DNA from 3 places in the Gordonia sp. CPCC 205515 genome. Region 3 is predicted to be linked to each of the others. Evidence: riboswitches for the same ligand, from Rfam matches in the RefSeq annotation. Region 3 holds a riboswitch; each other region holds the start of a gene.
What was found. Region 3 has a riboswitch for S-adenosylmethionine ahead of AAFP30_RS27315 (aminotransferase class V-fold PLP-dependent enzyme). Riboswitches for the same ligand answer to the same signal wherever they lie in the genome.
Positions count from the first base shown of each region.

Region 1: linked by a shared signal. The riboswitch ahead of AAFP30_RS19955 (bifunctional o-acetylhomoserine/o-acetylserine sulfhydrylase) and the one ahead of AAFP30_RS27315 (aminotransferase class V-fold PLP-dependent enzyme) in region 3 are both predicted to bind S-adenosylmethionine.
Region 2: linked by a shared signal. The riboswitch ahead of AAFP30_RS05830 (hypothetical protein) and the one ahead of AAFP30_RS27315 (aminotransferase class V-fold PLP-dependent enzyme) in region 3 are both predicted to bind S-adenosylmethionine.

Region 1 is NZ_JBCLVJ010000013.1:1,529-9,046, forward strand. Features, by position in the region: gene AAFP30_RS19945 (PE-PPE domain-containing protein) at 1-393, opposite strand, end outside; gene AAFP30_RS19950 (enoyl-CoA hydratase) at 600-1,367, shown strand; SAM riboswitch class IV at 1,447-1,566, shown strand; gene AAFP30_RS19955 (bifunctional o-acetylhomoserine/o-acetylserine sulfhydrylase) at 1,630-2,952, shown strand; gene metX (homoserine O-acetyltransferase MetX) at 3,029-4,177, shown strand; gene AAFP30_RS19965 (hypothetical protein) at 4,206-5,663, opposite strand; gene AAFP30_RS19970 (DUF3017 domain-containing protein) at 5,822-6,112, opposite strand; gene AAFP30_RS19975 (bifunctional methylenetetrahydrofolate dehydrogenase/methenyltetrahydrofolate cyclohydrolase) at 6,169-7,047, opposite strand; gene AAFP30_RS19980 (tRNA (cytidine(34)-2'-O)-methyltransferase) at 7,064-7,518, shown strand, end outside.
Region 2 is NZ_JBCLVJ010000004.1:133,476-140,993, reverse strand. Features, by position in the region: gene AAFP30_RS05840 (BTAD domain-containing putative transcriptional regulator) at 117-3,416, shown strand; gene AAFP30_RS05835 (hypothetical protein) at 3,953-4,411, opposite strand; SAM riboswitch class IV at 4,643-4,755, shown strand; gene AAFP30_RS05830 (hypothetical protein) at 4,787-5,197, shown strand; gene AAFP30_RS05825 (hypothetical protein) at 5,324-6,148, shown strand; gene AAFP30_RS05820 (hypothetical protein) at 6,803-7,042, opposite strand.
Region 3 is NZ_JBCLVJ010000023.1:38,929-46,446, forward strand. Features, by position in the region: gene AAFP30_RS27285 (FAD-dependent oxidoreductase) at 1-1,157, opposite strand, end outside; gene AAFP30_RS27290 (hypothetical protein) at 1,369-1,863, shown strand; gene AAFP30_RS27295 (rhodanese-like domain-containing protein) at 1,860-2,273, shown strand; gene AAFP30_RS27300 (O-succinylhomoserine sulfhydrylase) at 2,270-3,469, shown strand; gene AAFP30_RS27305 (ERCC4 domain-containing protein) at 3,477-4,421, opposite strand; gene AAFP30_RS27310 (isochorismate synthase) at 4,430-5,542, opposite strand; SAM riboswitch class IV at 5,646-5,759, shown strand; gene AAFP30_RS27315 (aminotransferase class V-fold PLP-dependent enzyme) at 5,776-7,086, shown strand; gene AAFP30_RS27320 (hypothetical protein) at 7,083-7,518, shown strand, end outside.

The DNA of each region.
Region 1 (7,518 bases), on a different contig from region 3:
CTGCGAGTACCCGGCGATGACGACCTCCTTATCGGTGCCGCACGTCGACTGGTACGAGGAGACCGCCGCGAGGATGGCCTCGTCCCCCTGCGATTGGCTGTCATCGAAGCCGAAGGCGCCGAGCGGCCAGATCGACGCCGGGTAGTCGATGACCTCGGTGGTGTAGGCGCCTTCCGGGGGTGGACTGGCACCGGGCGGAAACGTCCCCTGGTACCGCTGACCGATCCCGACGACCGACGCGCCGGAGGTGTCCCAGGTCCCGCCGACCAAAAACACCCGGCCAGGCCCTTCGCATCCGGTTGGCAATGAATCATCGGCACGGGCCACGCCCGATCCGAAGGTCTGGCCCACGGCGAGCGCGACGGTCAGCACCGCGCCGCTCAGTAGCAGCATCACTGCCTGGGTTCGTCCGCGAAACCGGTGCGCCATCGTCCGTGCCTCCCACTCAGGGGTCGGGTGTGAGCCGCGTCTCGCACCCGTGGAACGCATCGAATACTAGCCCGAATTCAGGAAAGGCAATGCGAACTTGGGCACTTGCGATGTGCTTAGGATCGCTAAGCTATCCCTTATCGCGCAACACAATTGGAGGAGACAGTCCGATGAGTGAGGTCCTACTGGTCACCAACCACGACACCGTGGCGCTGGTGACGCTCAACCGTCCCGACGCGCGCAACTCGTTGAGCCCCGAGTTGATCACCGCGTTGAGCACCACGCTGCGATCCCTGGACGCCGACCCGCAGGTGCGCGCGATCGTGCTGACCGGTACCGACCCGGCGTTCTGCGCCGGCCTGGACCTGCGTGCGCTGGCCGCCGACGGTCCCGACTATCTGCAACTGTTCGCCGACGACGACTGCATTCGGCTGGTCGGTGAACTCGCGACGCCGGTGATCGGTGCGATCAATGGTCCGGCCATCACGGGCGGCCTCGAGATCGCACTCGGCTGCGACTTCCTGATCGCCGGGGACCGCGCGCTGTTCGGCGACACCCACGCCCGCGTCGGCGTGCTCCCCGGCGGCGGCCTGACCGCGCGGCTCCCCGATCGGGTGGGTACCGCGTGGGCGCGCCGGATGTCCTTCGCCAGTGAGATCGTCGACGCCGAGCTGGCCCTGCGGATCGGGCTGGTGACCGAGGTCGTCGAGCACGACCGGTTGATCCCGCACGCACTCGACCTCGCCGCACGGGTGTCCGATGCACCGGGAGACGTGACGGCCTCGCTCAAACACATGTACACCGCGGGGTGGGATACCGGCCCGGGCCGAATCCTCGATGTCGAGGCCCGGCTGTCCGCGGCCCGCCGGCCGGAGTGGGACAAGCTCGAAGCGAATCGGCAAAAGGTGATGGACCGCAACCGCTCTCAGTTGCGCTGACCGGCAGCGTCACGGGTTCGAATCAGTGCGCGCGAGACCATTCCCAGTCCGTTTCGAGCGTGTTATATCCTTGACGCCAGGTCATGAGCATCAGCGTGAAGCCCCGGCTTGCTGATCGGCAACCCTCCAACCGCGGTGGGGTGCTCCGGGTGATGACCGGGTTGAGAAACACTGTCGTGTTTCCCGGCAAGCGCGGGTCCGAAGGTCGGACCCCACCAGGGTCAATGCATCCTGCCGACCGTAGAAAGTGATCAACATAGTCATGTCCGACGCCACCGACGTCACCAATCCCGCCGACAGCTGGAGCTTCGAAACCAAGCAGATCCATGCGGGCCAGACCGCCGACGCCTCCACCAATGCGCGGGCCCTGCCGATCTACCAGACCACGTCGTACACCTTCAACGACACCCAGCACGCGGCCAACCTGTTCGGCCTCGCCGAGCCGGGCAACATCTACACCCGCATCATGAACCCGACCCAGGACGCGGTCGAGCAACGCCTCGCGGCTCTCGAGGGCGGCGTCGCCGCGCTGCTGGTCGCGTCCGGGCAGGCGGCCGAGACGTACGCGATCCTCAACATCGTCGAGGCCGGCGGGCATGTGGTGTCCAGCCCGCGCCTCTATGGCGGCACGTTCAACCTGTTCCACTACACGCTGCCCAAGCTCGGCGTCGAGGTCAGCTTCGTCGACGATCCGGAGGATCCGGCGTCGTGGCAGGCCGCCATCCGCGACAACACCCGCGCGCTCTACGGCGAGTCGATCTCCAACCCCAACAACGAGATCCTCGACATCCCCGGCATCGCCGAGGTCGCCCACCGCAACGGACTGCCGCTGATCGTCGACAACACCGTCGCCACGCCGTACCTGCTGAACCCGCTGGCCCACGGCGCCGACATCGTCGTGCACTCGGCGACCAAGTACATCGGCGGCCACGGCACTGCGATCGGTGGTGCGATCGTCGACGGCGGCACCTTCGACTGGCGTGGACAGCGCGACGGCAAGGATCTCTTCCCCGGTTTCACCACCCCGGACCCGAGCTATCACGGAGCTGTGTTCGCAGATCTCGGCGCGCCGGCATACGCACTCAAGGCCCGGGTGCAGTGGCTGCGCGACACCGGTGCCGCGATCTCTCCGTTCAACGCCTTCCTGCTGGCACAGGGTCTCGAGACGCTGAGCCTGCGGGTCGAACGACACGTCGCGAACGCACAGCGCGTCGCGGCGTACCTGAACGATCACGCCCAGGTGGAGTCGGTCGCCTACGCGGGACTGACCAGCTCGCCGTGGTATGACCGCGGACAGCAACTGCTGCCCAAGGGGCAGGGCGCGATCATCGGCTTCGAGATCGCGGGCGGCGTCGACGCCGGCAAGCGCTTCGTCGAGGGGCTCACCTTGCACAGCCACGTTGCCAACATCGGTGACGTGCGGTCGCTGGTGATCCACCCGGCGTCGACCACACACAGCCAGCTGACCCCCGAGGAGCAGGTCGCCGCCGGGGTCAGCCCGGGTCTGGTCCGCCTGGCCGTCGGAATCGAGGGCATCGACGACATTCTGGCCGACCTCGACCAGGGCTTCGCCGCGGCCCGATGACCAACGACGCAGAGTCCACGACAGTCCGGTAACCCCCAAGCACGGTGAATGAGGTGCATCGCAGAGTGAGTGAATTGTGTCAGTGAGTATCGAAACGAGGATCCAGACCGCTGATCGTCCCGACTGGGAGCAACTCCCGGATGGGGAGATGATGCGCGTCGACATCGGCTCGGTCTCACTCGACAACGGCGAGGTGATCGACGACGTGACGCTGGCGTTCCAACGCTGGGGCGCCTTGTCGCCGACGCGGGACAACGTCATGCTGACTCTGCATGCGCTCACCGGCGATTCCCACGTGACCGGCCCGGCCGGCGACGGCTATCCGTCGGCCGGGTGGTGGGACGGGCTGATCGGTCCCGGCTGCGCCATCGACACCGATGAGTGGTGTGTCATCTCGGCCAACGTGCTCGGCGGCTGCCGCGGCTCCACCGGGCCCGGTTCGCCCCACCCCGACGGCCGATCCTGGGGTTCACGATTCCCGCAGATCACCGTGCTCGATCAGGTGCGTGCCGAGCGCGCACTGATCGAGCGGCTCGGCATCGCCGAAGTGGCGGCCGTCCTCGGCGGTTCGATGGGTGGTGCCCGCGCCCTGGAATGGGCCATCGAGTATCCCGAAATGGTGCGCAGCTCACTGGTTCTCGCGGTCGGTGCACGCGCAACCGCGGATCAGATCGGCACGCAGACCACGCAGATCGCCGCGATCAAGGCCGACCCGGACTGGCAGGGCGGCGACTATTTCGGCACCGGACGGGTGCCGTCGACCGGCATGGGTGTCGCCCGACGCATTGCTCATCTGACCTACCGCGGTGAGGTCGAACTCGATCAGCGCTTCGCCAACGAGCCACAGGGCGAGGAGCAACCGCTGCGTGACGGCCGCTACGCCATCGACAGCTACCTACAGCACCAGGCCGACAAGCTGATCACCCGCTTCGACCCGGCGAGCTACGTCGTGCTCAGTGAGGTGCTCAATCATCACGACGTCGGTCGTGGCCGCGGCGGGGTGCGGGCCGCGTTGAATGCCTGCCAGGTGCCGACAGTCGTCGGCGGTATCGTGTCGGACCGGTTGTATCCGTTGCGGTTACAGATCGAACTCGCCGAACAGCTCGGCAATTGTGTGGGTGGTCTGCAGGTCATCCACTCCGACAACGGCCACGACGGCTTCCTCACCGAGTTCGATGCGATCGGTGATCTACTCAAGCGCACCGTCGAGATCGCCCGCGGCTGAAAGCCTTTCCCTCCACGACCCGGATAGCTCAGCCGGCCGCGTCGGGGGTCGGCGTCGTGGTGGTGGGCGCCGTGGGCCGCGGCGGCTGATTCGGCACTCCCCGCTGCTGCGGCGGCACCGGCAACGTCGTGGGCGGCGTGAAACCCGGCGGCAGGAGCTCCGGCGGAATGGTCGGAGTGGTGCCTTGCGGCCACGGCACCGACGGCAGCGGATACGGCGACAGCGTTCGCGTCGAGGTGGTCGGCTGCTGCGGCGTCGGCGGTAGTTCCGTTGTCGCCCAACCGGGTCCGTCATCCCACCGAGGCTGCAGGGTGGGTTGGGCCGGCTCGGTCGGCGCGACCGGTTCGGGCGCCACGGGCGGGAGCGGCACGACCGCGGTCGGCGAGTACGTGGTGGTGGCCCGGTCGGTCTGCGGTGTCGACGACGACGTCGTCGTAGAGTCCGCCACCGGCGAGGACACCGGCCGCACCTGCGATGGTGACGCCGGAGACGAATGCCCGGTCAGCGCCGAACTGACCGCATAGACGGCCATCAGCGTGGCCGCGAGAATGGCGGCGATGACCGCCAACGGCATGGCCGACAACCACTCTCGTTGTCGTCGACCGCCGATGAAGGCCAGCCGGGTCGTCGTCTCCGAGGTGGTCTTGGCCCGCGCGATCAGGGCGGCACCCACCGACGCGGCCAGTTCCGGGTTCGGCGGAACCACGGTCTCCACCGATTCGTCATCGACGATATGTTGTACCGCAGACAGATTCGCCAGCCCCCCGACGAAGGCCACCGCATCGGCGGGCTTGTCCCGCGCAGCATTCTCGGAAATGTAGCGCGCCAATACCTTTCGCGCTTCGTCAACCATCGGGGCGGCCGCCGAGGCGATCACCTCCGCGGTCAGCACGACGGTGCCACCACCACCCGACAAACCGACGGGAGACTCCCCCGCACCCGTAATCGCGGCGGTGACTTCCTCTTTGGCGGTTCGGCAGGCACTGAGCAGGGCACGACGGCCGGGCCGGCGGGCGACGGTGCCCGCGCCGTCGACGAGCGCGTCCACGATCGCCCGATCCAGCGCCCGTCCGGACAGTGCACGCGACCGTTGCGACGCGGTGATCTCCCGGGTGGATGGATCGACGGTGTAGAGCGACATCCCGGTATCGCCACAATCGACGACGACCACCGATCCGAATCTGCTGATCTCACCGGTCGCCGACAGGTACTCGACGACCGCCTCATCCTCGGCGACGAGTTGGATCTGACGGCGCGGTCCGGCGCCGCGCGAACCCAACTCGCGGCGTTGCTTGTCGGTGCGCGCAGCCACTCCGATCGGCCCGACGCGAACATCCGCGTCGCGGGCGGCGGTCAGCATCAGATCGATTCCGGCATTGACCCGGCCGGCGGCCTCGAGGCCGTCCTGCGGGTCGACGTCGATGACTCGGGAATCGATCACACTGCGCCCCACGTCGTCGCGCGTCAGCAGTACGTAGTGGATCATCCCCTCGCCTGCCGACACACCCAACGACGTGAAGTCGTCAGGAATTGCCGAATCGTCGGTGCCGAACGTCGAAGTGATGCGCAGTCCCCCAGGGTGTCGTAGCGGTCGGTTACGCGACGATTCGAGCCCGAAAGGTCACGCGTTGGTCTCTATTGTAATCAATCTGTGCCCAAAGGATCGATCGAGGTTGCCAACCACAGGATCAGAGCACCTACCGACGCCATCGCCGCGACGTCGAAGAACTTGCCTCTGACCTGCAATAACCCCGCTCTCGACGTGGGGATCAGGGCACGCAGGAGCGCACCCAGAATCAGCGCGGTGCCAAACACGAATGCGCCGCGCCGCCAGCGATCGAACAACACGAGGACGGCCGCGATCAGCAGGCCGAGCAGCACCAGGAAGTACGGGATCTGCACAGCGACGGTTCGGAAGCGCCGAACGCGATGCAGTTGCGCGGCCCGACCGGAGGTCGTCGCACGGCCCCGCGCGTCTCCCGAGGGTGGAGTCACCCCGCGGTTCCTGTCCCGGAGCGTGCCACGAGCTGGGCTTCGGCCCGTTCCACCACATTGACGAGCAGGAAGGCCCGGGTGAGTGGGCCGACCCCGCCGGGATTCGGTGACACATGCCCGGCGACGTCCCAGACGTCGGGGGCGACATCGCCGACGAGTCCGGCTTCGGTGCGGCTGACGCCGACGTCGATGACCGCCGCGCCCGGCTTGACCATGTCGGCGGTGATGAGGTGCGGCACGCCGGCGGCCCCGATGACGATGTCGGCCCGCGACACCTCGGCCGCGAGGTCGGCGGTGCCGGTGTGGCAGAGCGTCACGGTCGCGTTCTCGCTGCGCCGCGTCAGCAGCAGGCCGATGGGACGACCGATCGTGACGCCACGGCCGACGACCGTCACTCGGGCGCCGGCGATCGGGATGTCGTAGCGGCGGAGCAGATGGATGACGCCGCGCGGGGTGCACGGCAACGTCGACTCCTTGCCCAGCACGAGACGCCCGAGATTGATGGGATGCAGACCGTCGGCGTCCTTCTCGGGGTCGATCCGCTCCAGAGCCGCGTTCTCGTCGAGATGCTTGGGCAGCGGAAGCTGCACGATGTATCCGGTGCACTCCGGGTCGGCGTTGAGTTCGTCGATGGCGGCGTTGAGTTCCTCGGTGGTCGCGTCCGCCGGCAGATCCTTGCGGATCGACGCAACACCGATCCGCGCGCAATCGGCGTGCTTGCCCTTGACGTAGCTGTGCGAACCGGGGTCGTCGCCCACGAGAATCGTCCCGAGGCCGGGGAGGATGCCTTCGGCGCGAAGCTTGTCCACGCGCGTGGACAGATCGGCGAAGATCTCGTCGCGGGTCACCTTGCCGTCAAGTCGAATTGCGCTCACGGTGCACCATTGTTCCATGTTCCGCATCATGTTCTACCAACCGTGTATCCCGCCCAACACCGGCAACGCCATTCGCCTGGCCGCCAACACCGGATGCGAGTTGCACCTCATCGAGCCGCTCGGATTCTCCATGTCCGACGCCCAGGTCAAGCGCGCAGGTCTGGACTACCACGAAATGGCCACGGTCACAGTGCATCCCAATTTGGCGACCGCGTGGTCGACCGTGCAGCCCCAGCGGGTGTTCGCATTCACCGCGCACACCTCGCGCTATCACACCGACGTCGACTATCAGCCTGGCGACGTGCTGCTGTTCGGGCCGGAGCCGACGGGATTGCCGGCGGACGTGCTCGCCGATCCGCAGGTCACCGACCGCATCCGGATTCCCATGCTGGCCGGACGGCGCTCGCACAACCTCGCGAACGCGGCGAGCATCGTCGTCTACGAGGCGTGGCGACAGAACGGCTTCGACGG
Region 2 (7,518 bases), on a different contig from region 3:
CAGAATGAGCCCACGGAGGTTCTGTTCTCCGAACACGCGGTCGTAGTTCGACCTCCTCAAACCCAACACGCGCGATACGCTCGGCAAATCATGATCGGCCGGAGGAGCGTGAGACGATGCCGCAGAACACCGGCGACGCCGCGCCCACCCAAGCGATCCGCCTGTCGATGCTGGGCCCACTGCACCTCGAGATGGATTCCCAGCCAACCGAACTCGGTGCCCGAAGCCAGCGGGCGCTGATCGCGCGGCTCGTTGTCGCCGGCGGGCAGGTCGTCTCCACGGACCGGCTCATCGACGATCTGTGGAGCGGCGAACCCCCACCGAAAGCGCTGACCAGCCTACAGGCCTACATCTCCAACCTGCGGCGCATCCTCGAACCCGACCGCCCACCGCGGGCACCGGCCCGCATCCTGGTGAGCGAACCACCGGGGTACGCGCTGCGGCTACCGCGCGACCGCGTCGACGTCTGGGAGTTCATCGACCTCCTCGCCGACCCCGGCACCGATCCGGCCACCCGAGATCGACACCTCACCGCCGCCCTCGACCTCTGGTCTGGCGAACCGTACGGCCAGCACGCGACCGAACCGTGGGCGGTCCCCGAGGTCACCCGCCTCGACGCGCTCCGGGTGACCGCCGTCGAGCAACGCGCAGCCGCCGCCCTCGACCTCGGCCGGCCCGACGAGGTGGCCACCACCCTGCCCGCGCTGTGCGCCGACCACCCGACCCGCGAAGAACTCTTCCGCCTCCTCGCCCTCGCGCAGTATCAACTCGGCCGGCAGGCCGACGCGATGGACACCCTACGCACCCTGCGCACCTACCTCGCCGACGAACTCGGCGTCGACCCCGGGCCTGCCATCGGGCAGCTCGAACAGGCCATCCTGCACCATGATCCGGCGCTCCTCCGGCCGAATACACCACCGCCCGTCGCCACGGCATCCACCGCACCCGAGGACATCGTCCCCCAGCCGTCACCGGACATTGCGGTGCACACCCCGCCCGCCGGACGCGAGAGCGAACTCGAGAAGCTCACCGAACATGCGCGGACCGCCGCTGCTACGGGCCTGCGCATCGTGTGGGTCACCGCGGAAGCCGGCGGTGGAAAGTCCACGCTCGCCCAGACTTTCGCCGATCGGCTCGGCGTCGAGGGATGGCGCACGGCACTCGGACACTGCCCCGAGGTTGACGGTGCACCCGCGGCGTGGGCGTGGCGTGAGATCCTCGACGGCCTCGGCGCCGCCCAGGACGCCGACGACCCGTTCCAGCTGGCACGCGGGGTGGTCGCCGCCGTGGAAGCCGTTCCCGGACAGCCGTTGCTGCTGATTCTCGACGACGCGCACCGCGCCGACAGCGCCACCCTGCAGGTGCTGCGTCAAGTGGTCACGTGGATGGCGCGTCGGCCGGTGCTGGTGGTCGCGACCTACCGGCCGTCCGAGGCCGCCAACGAACTGCTCGCCACCGCCGCCTCACTGGTCACCGTCACCGTCGATCTGATTGCCCTGCAAGGACTGTCCGACGCCGGAATCGAGGACATCGCCCGCTCGGTCGGGTTGTGGCCGCTGACCGCCGACACCCATGACCTGCTGCGCACCCGCACCGATGGCAACCCGCTGTTCGTGCGTGAACTGGCCAAACTCGTCGCGTCCCAAGGGCCCCGGGCGGCGACCAGCACCGTGCCGACCGGGGTACGGGATGTGTTGCTGCACAGAATCGATCGGCTACCCCCGGACACCGCGAGAATGCTGCGGCTGGCTGCGGTGGGTGGACGGGAGATCGAGATCGACACCGTGGTGGCGCTGTGGTCGTCATCGGGCGACGATGCCACCGACGTCGAGGACGTCGTGCTCGATGCGGTGGACTCCGCGAGTGTCGCGGGTCTGCTCACCGCGACCGCGGACCGCATCCGGTTCAATCACGTGCTGGTGCGCGACGCGGTGTATGACGCCATCCCGGCACTACGACGACGCCGGATGCATTGGCAGACTTTGCAGATCCTGCGTGCACGCCCGCACCACAATGCGGACGAGCTGGCCCACCATGCGGCACTCGGCGCGTCGACCTCCACCGCGGTCGAGGCCCTGGGAGTGGTGGAACCGGTCGCCCGCCAACGCTTCGCCACCGAACTCAAGGCCGACTCGGCGTCGCTGTGGCAGGCCAGTGTCGACCTGCATCGGATGGCCGGCCACGATCACGTCGGCGCTGCGACCGCCGACCGCATCGCACTCATCGATGCGATGCGCAATCTCGTCACCGCGCTGGCCTACAAGGGCGATGTCAACGAGGCGCGCACACAACGCAATGAGGCTCTCACGTTGGCCAGGGCACTCGGCGACCACGACGTCATCCTTAACGTCCTGACCTGCTGGCGCACCCCGCACGTCTGGACGACCCGCCCGCAGGGTGGCGCCGACCCGGTGATGGCTCCGGTGGTCCTCGACATGCTGCCCACCACAACAGGAATTGACCGGGCTCGACTTCTGGTCACCGCGACGCTGGAATTCGAGGGCAACGACCAGGATCGTGCGGTCGCCTACTCGGCCGAAGCCGTCGAGCTGGCACGCGGGATCGGCGACCAGGAGTTGCTGTGCGCGGCTCTCAACGCCCGGGTGTTCACCTCGCTCGGCCCGGACATGCGGTTCGAGCTTCCGCGGATTGCCGCCGAGTCACTCAGCGCCGCTGAAGAATTGGAGAGTCTCCCCTACCAGGCGGCCGCCCACTGGGGACTGTTCCAGGCACGTCTCGCGGAAACCGATCTACCCGGTGCGGCGGCCGAGATGAGCCGGGGACTACAGAAGGCCAGCAGCGGCCGGGTCGGCGAGCTGGTGGTGGTGCTGTCCACGTTCACCGCCGTGCTGGAAGCCCTTCGGGGAAACCTGGATACGGCGTCGGCCATCTATGACACGGTGGCCGCCAACCTGCGCGCCGCCGGACTGCCCAACGGGGCCGACATCGGCCTGATCGGCGAGTTCGTCGTGTCGTGGTACCGGGGGTCGTTTGCGCACATCATCGACGAACTGCTGGAGCTCTACCGGCGGGTGCCGGCCCGGGTCGGGTGGGTCTACGTCAACGGACTGCTCGACGCCGGACGCGTCACCGAGGCCCACGTCATCGCCGAACTGAAACCGCCGTCCATCCGCGACTACTACTGGACCGCGATGGAGGCCTTTCACGCCCGCGGCCTGGCCCGGCTGGGGCTGGTCGAGGAGGGCCGCGAACTCTACGCCGAGCTCGTCGGCTTCTCCGGCACGGTCGCCGGACTCAACTCCGGCAGTGTGGCATTCGGGCCGATGGATGTGGTGCTCGCGGAGCTGGCCGAATTGATCGGGGATGAAGAAGCGGCGCAACGGCATCGGGAGATTGCCGCCGAGGTGGAGGAGAAGATTCGGCGCGGATTGGATGAGGTCGGGCGGGTGGGGTGAGGCCACCGCAAATATCGCGTGCATGTGGCGGCGAACAGTAGTAACGTCGTTCTACTCGCCACCGGAGCGAGATACCGCTGGAGACACCATGTCCCACACCGACAAGACGAAACCCCTCTGGGTCAAGCTCGCGCATCATGACCTCGAATGGTCCGAGGTCCACGATCACACTGGCGGCCCCTGTGACCTGCCGCCCATCGCTGACGGCTGCGCATTCACCTACGGTACGACGCAGTGTTATCGCGAACTGCGCTACACCGGCACCCGTGTGTGCTGCTGTCCGATCTGTCACGCTGTCGAATGGCCGCGGTCGGAGCGCCAGCGTCGACGGAGGGAGCGTCGGCGCCGGCGGGCAGATCTGCGGGGATGAAGGACTCTGCGACCTGGAGTTAGTGCCATCTTTGGCTTCTTATGGCCACTTATGGGGAATCTCCCATAAGTCAGCATAATTGCGTCGCGTTCCTCTGAGTCCGGCTGCAATGATGGCGTGAAGGTGCCCTGCTTGCGAGTCGCTCTTCACCACAACATGATTGGTACTACATCAAGCCGTGGACGAAACCTACAATCGTCTCCGCGAAGTCCACCCAGACCTGCGGAGAACTCATCATGTCGTCCGAATCTGGGTCATTCACGGTGGGCGCACCGCCTTGCAGTACGTCCTCTCCCTCCAATCCGAGGTCGGATGAGCTGTAGGTGAGCTCCAGATTCCGGCCGTCCGCCCACGAGGCAGTCCCGTAGACGGGTGCACTGGACATGACCGACAGTCCGCCCGTTCGCATGCTGATGTCCTCGTACCACTCGACTTCGCGGCCGCCGGCCCAGGTGAACACGACATCCCAGGCCATCATCTCGTCGGTCCAGTACGGCACCGCCCAGAGAGTCAGACCAAACTGGCCGGGAACGATGACCGCGGGCAACTGATCGACCGGATCGGCATCCCACGGCTCGACCTCAGGCTCGTCGCCAGAGTCCTGATTCGTTTTGTTGTCGCTCATGAAACCTTGCACCCCAATGTCGTCGGCGCTACCTTCTCGTCGGAGTAGCGCGTCGGCGCCGGTAGCAGATGTGCAATGTCTACCATCTCGGTCTGACATCTTGGGCCGGCAATTTCGATGTTCGCTCACCCAAAACCGGATTCACGGCCAGCGGCGATGCGGGGCGGTTCGCAGGATGACGCTGTCATCATGCTCCGGAATTGTCAGAGCCTCCTTGTATCCTGGACCACGCTTCACGAGACATCGTCGCCAAGCTCCGACTGGACGGTGCGCCAACCCCACGCTCGTGGGTGGCTCGGATGACGAAAGCGGTCGATACCAACAGGTTTCGACAAGAGCGCCTCTCCCGCGGAGGCTTCACCACGGATGGACACAATGGCAGACCCCGCATCGCCCGACGACCGCACGCCTCAGAGCGACCACGCCCGCGCGACGCCAGCCTACGACATGGGTTACCTCGCGTATCACGACAAGCGGTTCTCGGGCCCACCACGATCGGGATGGCACAAATCGAAACGTGAGACCTCGGGCATGAACGTCTCCCGCCGACTGTGGGACCAGCGTCAGGGATTACGGCGCGACTACGAGGCCGTCCACGGCACCGATCCCACACAGTGGCCGGTCCGGCATCCCGGGGTTGTTCTCGACGCCGTCCAATGGATCGCACATTCGGCATGCCTCGGTTGCGAGTGGATGGACCGGCAAGGCGTCTACATGAAGGAATCTGGCTGGCGGGAGAGAGCACTGGCGGCGGCGCGCGAGCACGAGGAGTCATGGCACCGCTAGCACGCGGGCTATCTCGCTGTCTGTCAGACGATCCCGAAAGCCGCACCAAGCTCCGAGCCCAGTGCAAGGGTCGACCGTCGGCCCCCGCACCTACAACCACGACCGACATAACGGAGACCAATATCTGTGAAGCTCTATTACCACCCCGACTACGTTGCCGCCGCGTACGGCTTTGACACCACCCGCAAGTCCGGCTGGATCGCGGACTCATTGGCCAGCGATCCTATTGAGGGTGTCGAGGTCACCGCACCGACGCCGCTGACCGTACGCGACCTCACCCGCGTCCATGACCCTGAGTATGTGGCAGCAGTGCGGACCGGCACCCCCGACTGGCTCGCCGAGTCGCAGGGATTCGACTGGGTCCCCGCGCTCTGGCAGATGGTGCTCTCGTCCAACAGCGGCGTCGTGGCGGCGGCACGCAGCGCCCTGAAGGAGGGCGTGGCCGGCTCGCTGTCCTCGGGACTGCACCACGCGCGCTATGACGAGGGCGCAGGATTCTGCACCTTCAACGTCCTGGTCGTCGCCGCGAAGAAGCTTCTCCACGAGGGCGACGTGCGCTCGGTGCTGATCCTCGACTTCGACGCACACTGTGGCGGCGGCACCGCCCAGCTCATTGCCGACGATGAGCGCATCACGCAGGTCGACGTGTCGGTCAGCCCGTTCGACCGCTACCCGGGGCATGCCAACTCGAACCTGACGCTGGTGGACAACGCCGACGGGTACCTGACCACCATCAAGGATGCACTGGCCCGGGCCGATGCCACAGAGTTCGATCTCTGCTTGTACAACGCAGGGATGGACCCCTACGAGGGCTGCGTCGTGGGCGGACTGGACGGCATCACCGCCGACGTGCTCGCCCGTCGGGAGCGCATGGTGTTCGACTGGTGCCGGCAGGCCGCCCTGCCGACGGCGTTCGTACTCGCCAAGCGGGTACATCAGCAGCACGCTTGATGACGACACTCTGGTGGGATTGCATCGACTCACCATCGATGCCGCTGCCAATCATCAACACCAATCAACACTGAAGCAGAGGCACCGTGAGCAGCCGCTACCGTGACACCAAACGCCGCATCATCACCGTCGAGTCGGCCTCTTGCGTAAAGAGAATTGCTCATCTTGGTGGGACCACCGTTGCTGTTGTTTCGTGCTGCGTCCACAGTTCATTCCACGTGCGAGTGTCACGTCATCCGTGTCGGCAGTCTCAGATTTGCCGGGAATGACACGAACCCGGTCGAAACTGTGGTGCATCGGCGTTTTGCGATGCCCAACCTCGCAGACATAGCACTCAGTCCTGGAAACCCGGTCTTAGCCGTTGCGTAAGCCATCTGATGGATCTCTTGTCAGTGCGTGTCGGGTAGTCCGCAGCCGAAAGTTCGGCGACGGTCATCACGGGCGTGGCGAGGCTGTCGCCGCAGCCGGGTACGGCCTCGTTGAGCCAGTCGGCTAAGTACCGCCGCAGCGTCTGGTAATCGCGGGGGTATCTACAACCTCGAATGTCCGCAGATCGGTCGGCAGACGGCCATCCGGAGCTTCAGGTGGGTTCAGGTCCCGGCTTGCTTGCGGTTCCGTTGCCTGGTCTGCGACATCGCGGTCCTCTGGGCATGTTCAGTTCTCCTCGATGGATGCGAAGCTCAGGCGTGCGAGTAGCTGAGCGAGTATCCCGCGTTGAAACCCGATCTCGGATTTCAGCGGATGGCTGCCCACCTGCCCGGCGCTACTTTGCATGGTCAGCGGCTCACTGGCGGTTGCCTTGTCCAACTCGGCGACGGTGCCGGAGACCCGGCAGGCGTGCGTTAGCGCCTCGATCTTGGTTGGTTCGTTGTCTAGGTCGTACTCGTCGAGCACGGTTCGCCAGAGTCTCTGGCCTGCAGGCCCGAAACCCCTCGGCGTTCGTGGTCGCATAGGCGTTTCAACTCCTTAGTCTGAAGCAGGAAATATCCCCTGAACTGGGCCTTAGGTGCGAAGTCAGGTTCTGAAAACCTGGCGCGATGGCTCAGTCGCCTTACGTCCCGGTCAACGCGGTGGGTAGGGAAGGTCCCCGTGGGGTCGCTGATCCTGCCGGGACACTTCCGCACCGGACGTCTCAGCCGGGTGCGAGGATGATCGGGTGATGCCACCGACTGAGCCAGTAGAGCCACCCGGGGGAGACGTAGCGCCCGATCCAATGTCGGTGCTCACCCTCGGCGGCAACCGTTGGCTAGCGGTGTCCGGCGAGGTCCTCGACTATCCTTTCGGGAATCCTGTTGATGTCCAACCCAACACTCGAACGTTCTGGGAAGGTGCAGCCCACCGAGGAGGACACACGCTCGACGAGCTACTGG
Region 3 (7,518 bases):
CAGTCGACGGTCTCGTTGGCGTCGCCCTTGGTGTGGCCGATCAGGCCGACCGGTCCACGCTTGACCCAGCCGGTGGTGTACATGCCGGTGAGGTGTTGGCCCTCGTCGAAGACGCGTCCGGCCTCGTTCGGGATCACGCCGGCCTGCTGGTCGAACGGGATCTTCGGCAGGTTGTCCGACAGGTAGCCGACGGCGCGGTAGACGGCGCCGATCTCCCAGTCGGTGGTCTTGCCGGTGGCCTTGACGTTGCCGGTGCCGTCGAGTTCGGTGCGCTCGGTGCGCAGTCCGACAACCTTGCCGTTCTCGCCGAGGATTTCGGTGGGGTTCTCGAAGAAGTGCAGGAACAGCTTGTGGATCGCGCCCTGCTTGGGTTCGCGGATCGCGTAGTTCTCGATGATCGTGGCGACCTGGTCGGTGATCTTCGAGCTGCGACGCGCGACGGTCGAGCCCTCGTCGTACTCGATGTCCTCGGGGTTGACGATCACCTCGATGTTCGGCGAGTGATCGAGTTCCTTGAGTTCGAGCGGGGTGAACTTGGCCTGGGCGGGTCCGCGGCGGCCGAACACGTGCACCTCGATGGCCTTGTTGGCCTTGAGTCCCTCGTAGACGTTGGCCGGGATCTCGGTGGGCAGCAGCTCGTCGCCGGTCTTGGCGAGCACACGCGCCACGTCCAGGGCGACGTTGCCGACGCCGATGACCGCGACCTTCTCCTGCTCGAGCGGCCAGGTGCGCGGGAAATCGGGGTGTCCGTCGTACCAGGCGACGAACTGTGCGGCGCCGTAGCTGCCGTCGAGGTCGATGCCGGGGATGTCGAGGACCCGGTCGTCGGTGGCGCCGGTGGAGAAGATCACCGCGTCGTAGAGGTCCTGGAGCTCTTCCAGCGTGATATCGGTGCCGTAGTCGACGTTGCCCAGCAACCGCACCTGGGGCTTGTCGAGCACCTTGTGCAGTGCGGTGATGATGCCTTTGATGCGCGGATGATCCGGCGCGACGCCGTAGCGGATCAGGCCGAACGGGGCCGGCATGCGCTCATACAGGTCGATGCTGACGCCACGGTCTTTGACCGTGTCCGACTTCATCAAGGCGTCGGCGGCGTAGATCCCGGCGGGGCCGGCACCGATGATGGCAACCCGCAACGGGCGGCTGGTGTCACTCATTCCAGTAGATGCTTTCCGTGGCTCTCGTGGTGACCCTCGCAGGAGAGTCGCTGGTGAAGGCCGCCTACGCAGCCCTATCCCTTCTACGGTAGGCGCTCGACGCGCCTGAAGAAAATATACGTGTGAGGCTTACCTCACTTCGCGGCCGGTCCAGCGGGTTTGTCCGGACGCTCGATCGGGGCCGCGGTCGGCGGCCGATAGACTGCGCGGCATGTCACGAGGCCAGAAGGGGCGCGCGGAGGCGCAGCCACAAGAACCGGCCGACGTGGAACGGTCGTGGAAGGATGCGTGGCCGTTCTTCGTCGCCGCCGCGGTGGTCGTCGTCGCCGTGGCCGGCATCGGGATCTCACATCTGATCCGGCCGGCCGATGACCGCATGAGCGAGACCGCGCGAGTGCAGCACGCCATCAACGACGCCTACACCGCGCGCAACACCGCCGACTATGCGAAGTATCGGTCGGTGACCTGCGCCGCGGAGCTCTCGTCGGACACCTTTCCGTCCGAGCAGGAGTTCGTCGAGCAGAACCGCAGCTCCACCGAGGAAAACGGACACATCGTGATCCCGGAGATCACTGACCTCACCGTGACCGGGGAGCGGGCGACCGCGCAGGTACATTGGCATTTCGACGACAAGCCCGACGAGACGCAGGTGACCGGCGCGGTCGTGGTGCGCGAGGACGGGAATTGGAAGGTGTGTACGTCGTGAGCTATGCCGGAGATCTGACGCCGCAGCAGGCGTGGCAGAAGCTGGAGAACGAGCCCAAGACGGTCCTGGTGGACTGCCGGACGCGTGCCGAATGGTCGTTCGTGGGTATTCCTGACCTCGAAATACTGGGCAAGAGAACCGTTTTCGTCGAGTGGACGACCTTCCCCGAGGGTATGCCGAACGAGGCATTCGTCGAACAACTCCGCGAATCGGGCATCACCGACGACAACGAGGTGATCTTCATCTGTCGGTCCGGTCACCGCTCCATCGGAGCCGCCGAGGCCGCCACCGCCGACGGAATCCGCAAGTCCTACAACGTTCTCGACGGATTCGAGGGTGCCCTCGACGAGAATGACCATCGTGGCGGTGCCGGCTGGCGCGCCACGAACCTGCCTTGGAGACAGTCATGAGCAAGCAACTGCCCGAAGGCCTTTCGGCCGACACCCTCGCCGTGCGCGCCGGACTGGATCGGTCCGGGTTCTTCGAGACGTCCGAGGCGATGTACCTGACCAGTGGGTACGTGTACGACTCGGCCGAGGCCGCCGAGCGGGCCTTCACCGGTGAGGACCAGCGATTCGTCTACTCGCGCTACGGAAATCCGACCGTGCGGATGTTCGAGGAGCGGCTGCGTCAACTCGAGGGTGCCGAAGCCTGTTTTGCCACCGCCAGCGGCATGGCCGCGGTCTTCGTTGCGCTCGGTGCGCTGCTCAAGACCGGTGACCGGCTGGTCGCGGCCCGCAGCCTGTTCGGCTCGTGCTTCGTCGTCTGCAACGAGATCCTGCCTCGCTGGGGTGTGGAGACCGTGTTTGTCGACGGCGAGGATCTCGACCAGTGGGAGCAGGCGCTCTCGGTGCCGACGACCGCCGTGTTCTTCGAGACGCCGTCGAACCCGATGCAGAGTCTCGTCGACGTCGTCAAGGTCTCCGAGATGGCGCATGCAGCAGGCGCTCAGGTGGTGCTGGACAACGTCTTTGCCACGCCGCTGCTGCAGCAGGGCCTCGATATGGGCGCCGACGTGATCGTCTACTCGGGCACCAAACACATCGACGGGCAGGGGCGCGTCATGGGCGGCGCCGTCCTGGGTACCAAGGATTACATCGACGGCCCGGTGCAGACCCTGATGCGTCACACCGGACCGGCGTTGAGTCCGTTCAACGCATGGACGATGCTCAAAGGACTTGAGACCATGCGGCTGCGCGTCGACGCGTCGGTGGCCTCTGCGCAGCGGATCGCCGAGTTCCTGGAGCAGGATTCCCGTACCGGCTGGGTGAAATATCCGTTCCTGCAATCACATCCGCAGTACGAGCTGGCCAGGTCGCAGATGTCGGGTGGTGGCACGGTCGTCACCTTCGAGCTCGCCGACCGCGGCGGTGTCGACGGCAAGAAGCGTGCCTTCGAGGTGCTCAACGGTCTGCAGGTCATCGACATCAGCAACAACCTCGGTGACTCCAAGTCGCTGATCACGCACCCGGCGACCACGACGCACCGCGCGATGGGTCCCGAGGGTCGTGCGGCAATCGGTTTGGGCGACTCCGTGGTTCGGCTGTCGGTGGGCCTCGAGGGCATCGACGATCTGCTCACCGACCTGGATCGGGCGCTGGGCTGATACCCGGCTAGCCGTTGCGATCCTCGTAGGCTCGGCGGATCGCGGCCGGGATGCGTCCCTTTGTGGGAACCTCGAGGCCTGCGGCGCGCGCCCACTCCCGGATCTCGGCGGCCGTCGCGGCCGGGCCCGCGAGATCGGCCACGACGACATCGGTGCGTTGGTTGAGCTGCCACTCGTGACGTGCAGCGCCGAGCCACCGGTAGGTCCACTCCTCGGCCAGTTTCCGGTTGTCGCAGAACACGATCGGGACCATCGGGAATCGCACCTGCGCCTCGGCCAGGGCCTCGGCGAGCGACGCCCCGGCGACGTATTCGCGTTTGAAGACGGCGCTGTACGCGGATTCGACGACGACCGCCGCGCGATTGCAGGCGGCGAGATCCGCGAGTTGATAGGTCAGTTTTCCGGACAGCAAACCACCTGAGAGATCGTCGATGGACTTACGTTCGACCGTCGCGATCACGGTGTCGTCGTCGACGATCGCGTAGTCGCCTGCGGCAAGGCGGCGTCGCACCGTGGTGGCCTGCTGGTGGCCAAAGGTGTACGCGTATTTCTCGCCCGAGTCGACGACGATCTCGATGGACTGCCCATGTGCCCGCGCCGTCGGCAACGCCACATTCGGCCGGGCCTGCTTGGTGGTTCGGCGGGACTGCCAGAAGATCATCTCCCGGCCGCGGGCACGTGTGAGCACGAACTGTGACCGGTTCTCCCGGGCCCTGTCGATGACCAGGTCGATGGCTGCGCCACGCCGCGACACCGACCGCACCGGGAGTTGTTCGACGATCTCGGCATCGCGTGGCCACTCGGTCGCCCGGTGGCAGTAGACCTTGCTGGTTCGTGGCCACGTGTCCCGGACTTTCAGGATGATCCCATTGGGACCCAACGGGATCCGAACCAGATACGGGAGCGTAGACCCCTCCTCCGGATTGTGTGCGATCAGGAAGTCGTCGGGCATGGTCGACGTCAGTCGGCGATACCGAGCGCGTTGAGCACGGTGCGGAGTTTGGCGGTGGTCTCGTCGAGCTCGGCCTGCGGATCCGATTGCGCGACAATCCCTCCGCCCGCCCAGGTGCGCAGCGACCGCCGATCGGCGCCGAGCTGGAGGCAGCGGATGGTCACCATCCACTCACCGTCGCCCGCCTGATCGCACCAGCCGACTGTACCCGCATAGAGGCCACGGTCCCCCTCGATATCGGTGATGAACTGTGCCGCAGCATCACTCGGTGTGCCGCAGACGGCGGGGGTGGGCGACAGCAACAGCGCGAGATCCAGTGCGGTGACGGAGTCGTCTTGCAGCACACCGCGGATCGGTGTGGCCAGATGCCAGATCTCGCCGGTGGCACGGACCTCCGGTGTCGCCGGGGCATCCAGCTCGCGGCACAGCGGAATCAGTCGGTCGCGCAGATAATCCACCACAAAGGCGTGCTCGGCAAGATCCTTCGTCGAGGTGCGTAACGTCTCCGCCGCTGCCTGATCGGCCGCCGGATCGGCGGCCCGCGGCAGCGAACCCGCATACGGCTGGCAGGTCACGACGCGACCTTCCTTGCGCAACAACACCTCTGGGCTCGATCCCAGCAACCACGAGGCGTCACCCCACACTGCGCCGACATCAACGGCGAAAGCGTTGTGCTCGGCGTTGCCGTGCGCCAAGGCGTCGACGAGAGAGTCGACCTCTACATCGGGCTCGACGGTCAGATCGACCGCACGCGCCAGCACGACCTTGTCCAGGCCGCCGTCGGCGATCGCCTTGATGGCGCGGCCGACGCGATCGCGATGCTCGGTCCGCTCCGGTGAGAACGATCGCGACGTCACGGTGTGCGGACGCGCCGACGATCCCGGCACCGGGGCCGACGATCGCACCAGCGAGGCCGGCGCGACCAGGGCGCTGCGGCCGGCGCGGTCGAAGCCGATGGCACCGGTGATGGCGTCCACGGAGTGTGAGCGCAGGGCGTCGGCGGCGGCGTAGGCGTCGGTGAATGTCGTGCCGGCTCCGGTCGCACGCACAGTGCCGTGCGGGCGGGACAGGATGAAGACGTTCGCCTCCCCGGCGGTGTGGTCGGCAGCAGTCACGGTCATGGCTCCTACCGTACCGGGAGCAAGTGAGGGTACCCTCACCGGACTTTCGCGCACGGTGAGTGAAAATTGACACTCCTCGGCTCGATGGGCCAATCTTGGTGCAGGTCATGAGTGCCAGTGACAAGCCCCGGCTCGCTGGTCGGCAACCCTCCTCCGTGGTGGGGTGCTCCGGGTGACGACCTGGCCGTCGGTCGACCGACCACGGCAAGTGCGGATTCCTCAGGAGTATTGCCATGACTGCTGTCCTCTCGGCGCCCAGCGCCGTCACCTGCGACGATGTCGCCGTTGTACGTCCGGCCGCCCCGGCCATCGCGCCCCTCGCCGACGTGGCCGGTGCGACCGCACAGGTGCCGCTGTGCACCGGCGACACGGTGCGGTACGCGAACCTCGACTACGCGGCGAGCGCACCCGCCCTGACCGCGGTCGCGGCAGCGGTGACCGACGCGCTGACCGGTTACGCCAGCGTGCATCGCGGCGCCGGCCACCTCTCGCAGGTCACCACGCGACGCTACGAGCAGGCCCGCGAGACGGTGCGGGCCTTCGTCCGCGCCCGCACCGATGACGCGGTGGTCTTCACCCGCGGCACCACCGACTCGATCAACCTCGCCGCCCACATCACCGACGGTGACGTCGTGGTCCTCGATATCGAACACCACGCCAACCTGCTGCCGTGGTGCGCGCCGCGGCCCGATGGCTCCAGTCGGGCACGGATCGTGCGCGCCGCCGACACCATCGAGGACACCCTTGTCGCGCTGGAGGCCGAACTCGCGTCCGCGCCCGCCGCGCTGCTCGCGGTGACCGCGGCCTCCAACGTCACCGGCGAGGTGTTGCCGATCAGCCGGCTCGCCTCGATCGCGCATCGGCACGGCGCCCGCATCCTCGTCGACGCCGCGCAGCTCGTCGCGCATCGGCCGATCTCAGTGGTCAGTCACGGCATCGACTACCTGGTGTTCTCCGGCCACAAGGTCTACGCGCCGTTCGGTGCCGGCGTGCTCATCGGCCGTGCCGACTGGCTCGACGCGGCCGCACCGTATCTCGCCGGTGGCGGCGCCACCGCCGAGGTGGGCGTCGAATCCGATGGCTGCACCGACGTGCGCTGGCACACCGGGGCTGCGCGGCACGAGGCGGGTTCACCGAATGTGTTGGGTGCCATCGCGATCGCCGCGGCTTGCGACGAGCTCACGCGCGTCGGATTCGAATCGATCGGTGCGCACGAGGAGATCCTGCGGGCCTGCCTCGACGACGGGCTGTCGGGAGTCGACGCCGTCACCGCATTGCGCATCTTCACCGACTCCACCGATCGGGTCGGGATCGCCGGATTCGCCGTCGCCGGCCATCAGCCCCGTGCAGTGGCCGAATTCCTCAGTGACAGCGCGGGAATCGGGGTCCGGGACGGCAAGTTCTGCGCGCATCCACTGCTGAACCGCCTCGGGTACCGCGACGGTGCCGTGCGGGCCAGCTTTGGTGTCGGGACCGGTTCGGAGGACATCGATCGGCTCGTCGGCGCACTGACTCACTTGACCACGAAAGCGAGGATCGAATGACCGTCGAGTACCTGGCACCCACCGCCACCATCAGCATCGGCCGTCCGGCGCTGCAGGTGGCGATCGCGGGTGATCCAGCGGCGCAATCCTTTCCGATCGTCGTGCGGCGCTCGACGCTGCGCGAGGCCCAACGCGCCCGGTCGCTACTGCGCGCCGGCACCCACGATCCGGTGAATTTTGTTGTGGCGCTGGAGATCGAAGCGGCCATCGCGCCACATCCGGCGTCCGCGCGGGCCGCTGCGGCCCACGTCGTCGACGACGACTCGGACACCATCCGCTACGTCGGCACCGCGCGCGGACTGGTCTCGCTGATCCGCGACATCTACGCCGCCGAGGTCGCCGACGCGGTGATCGTCGTGCCGATCGACGGTTCGGCGACCGCCGCGCGAGTGCGCGAGCTGGTGATGCCGGAAGTGGTTGGGGTGCGGCGTC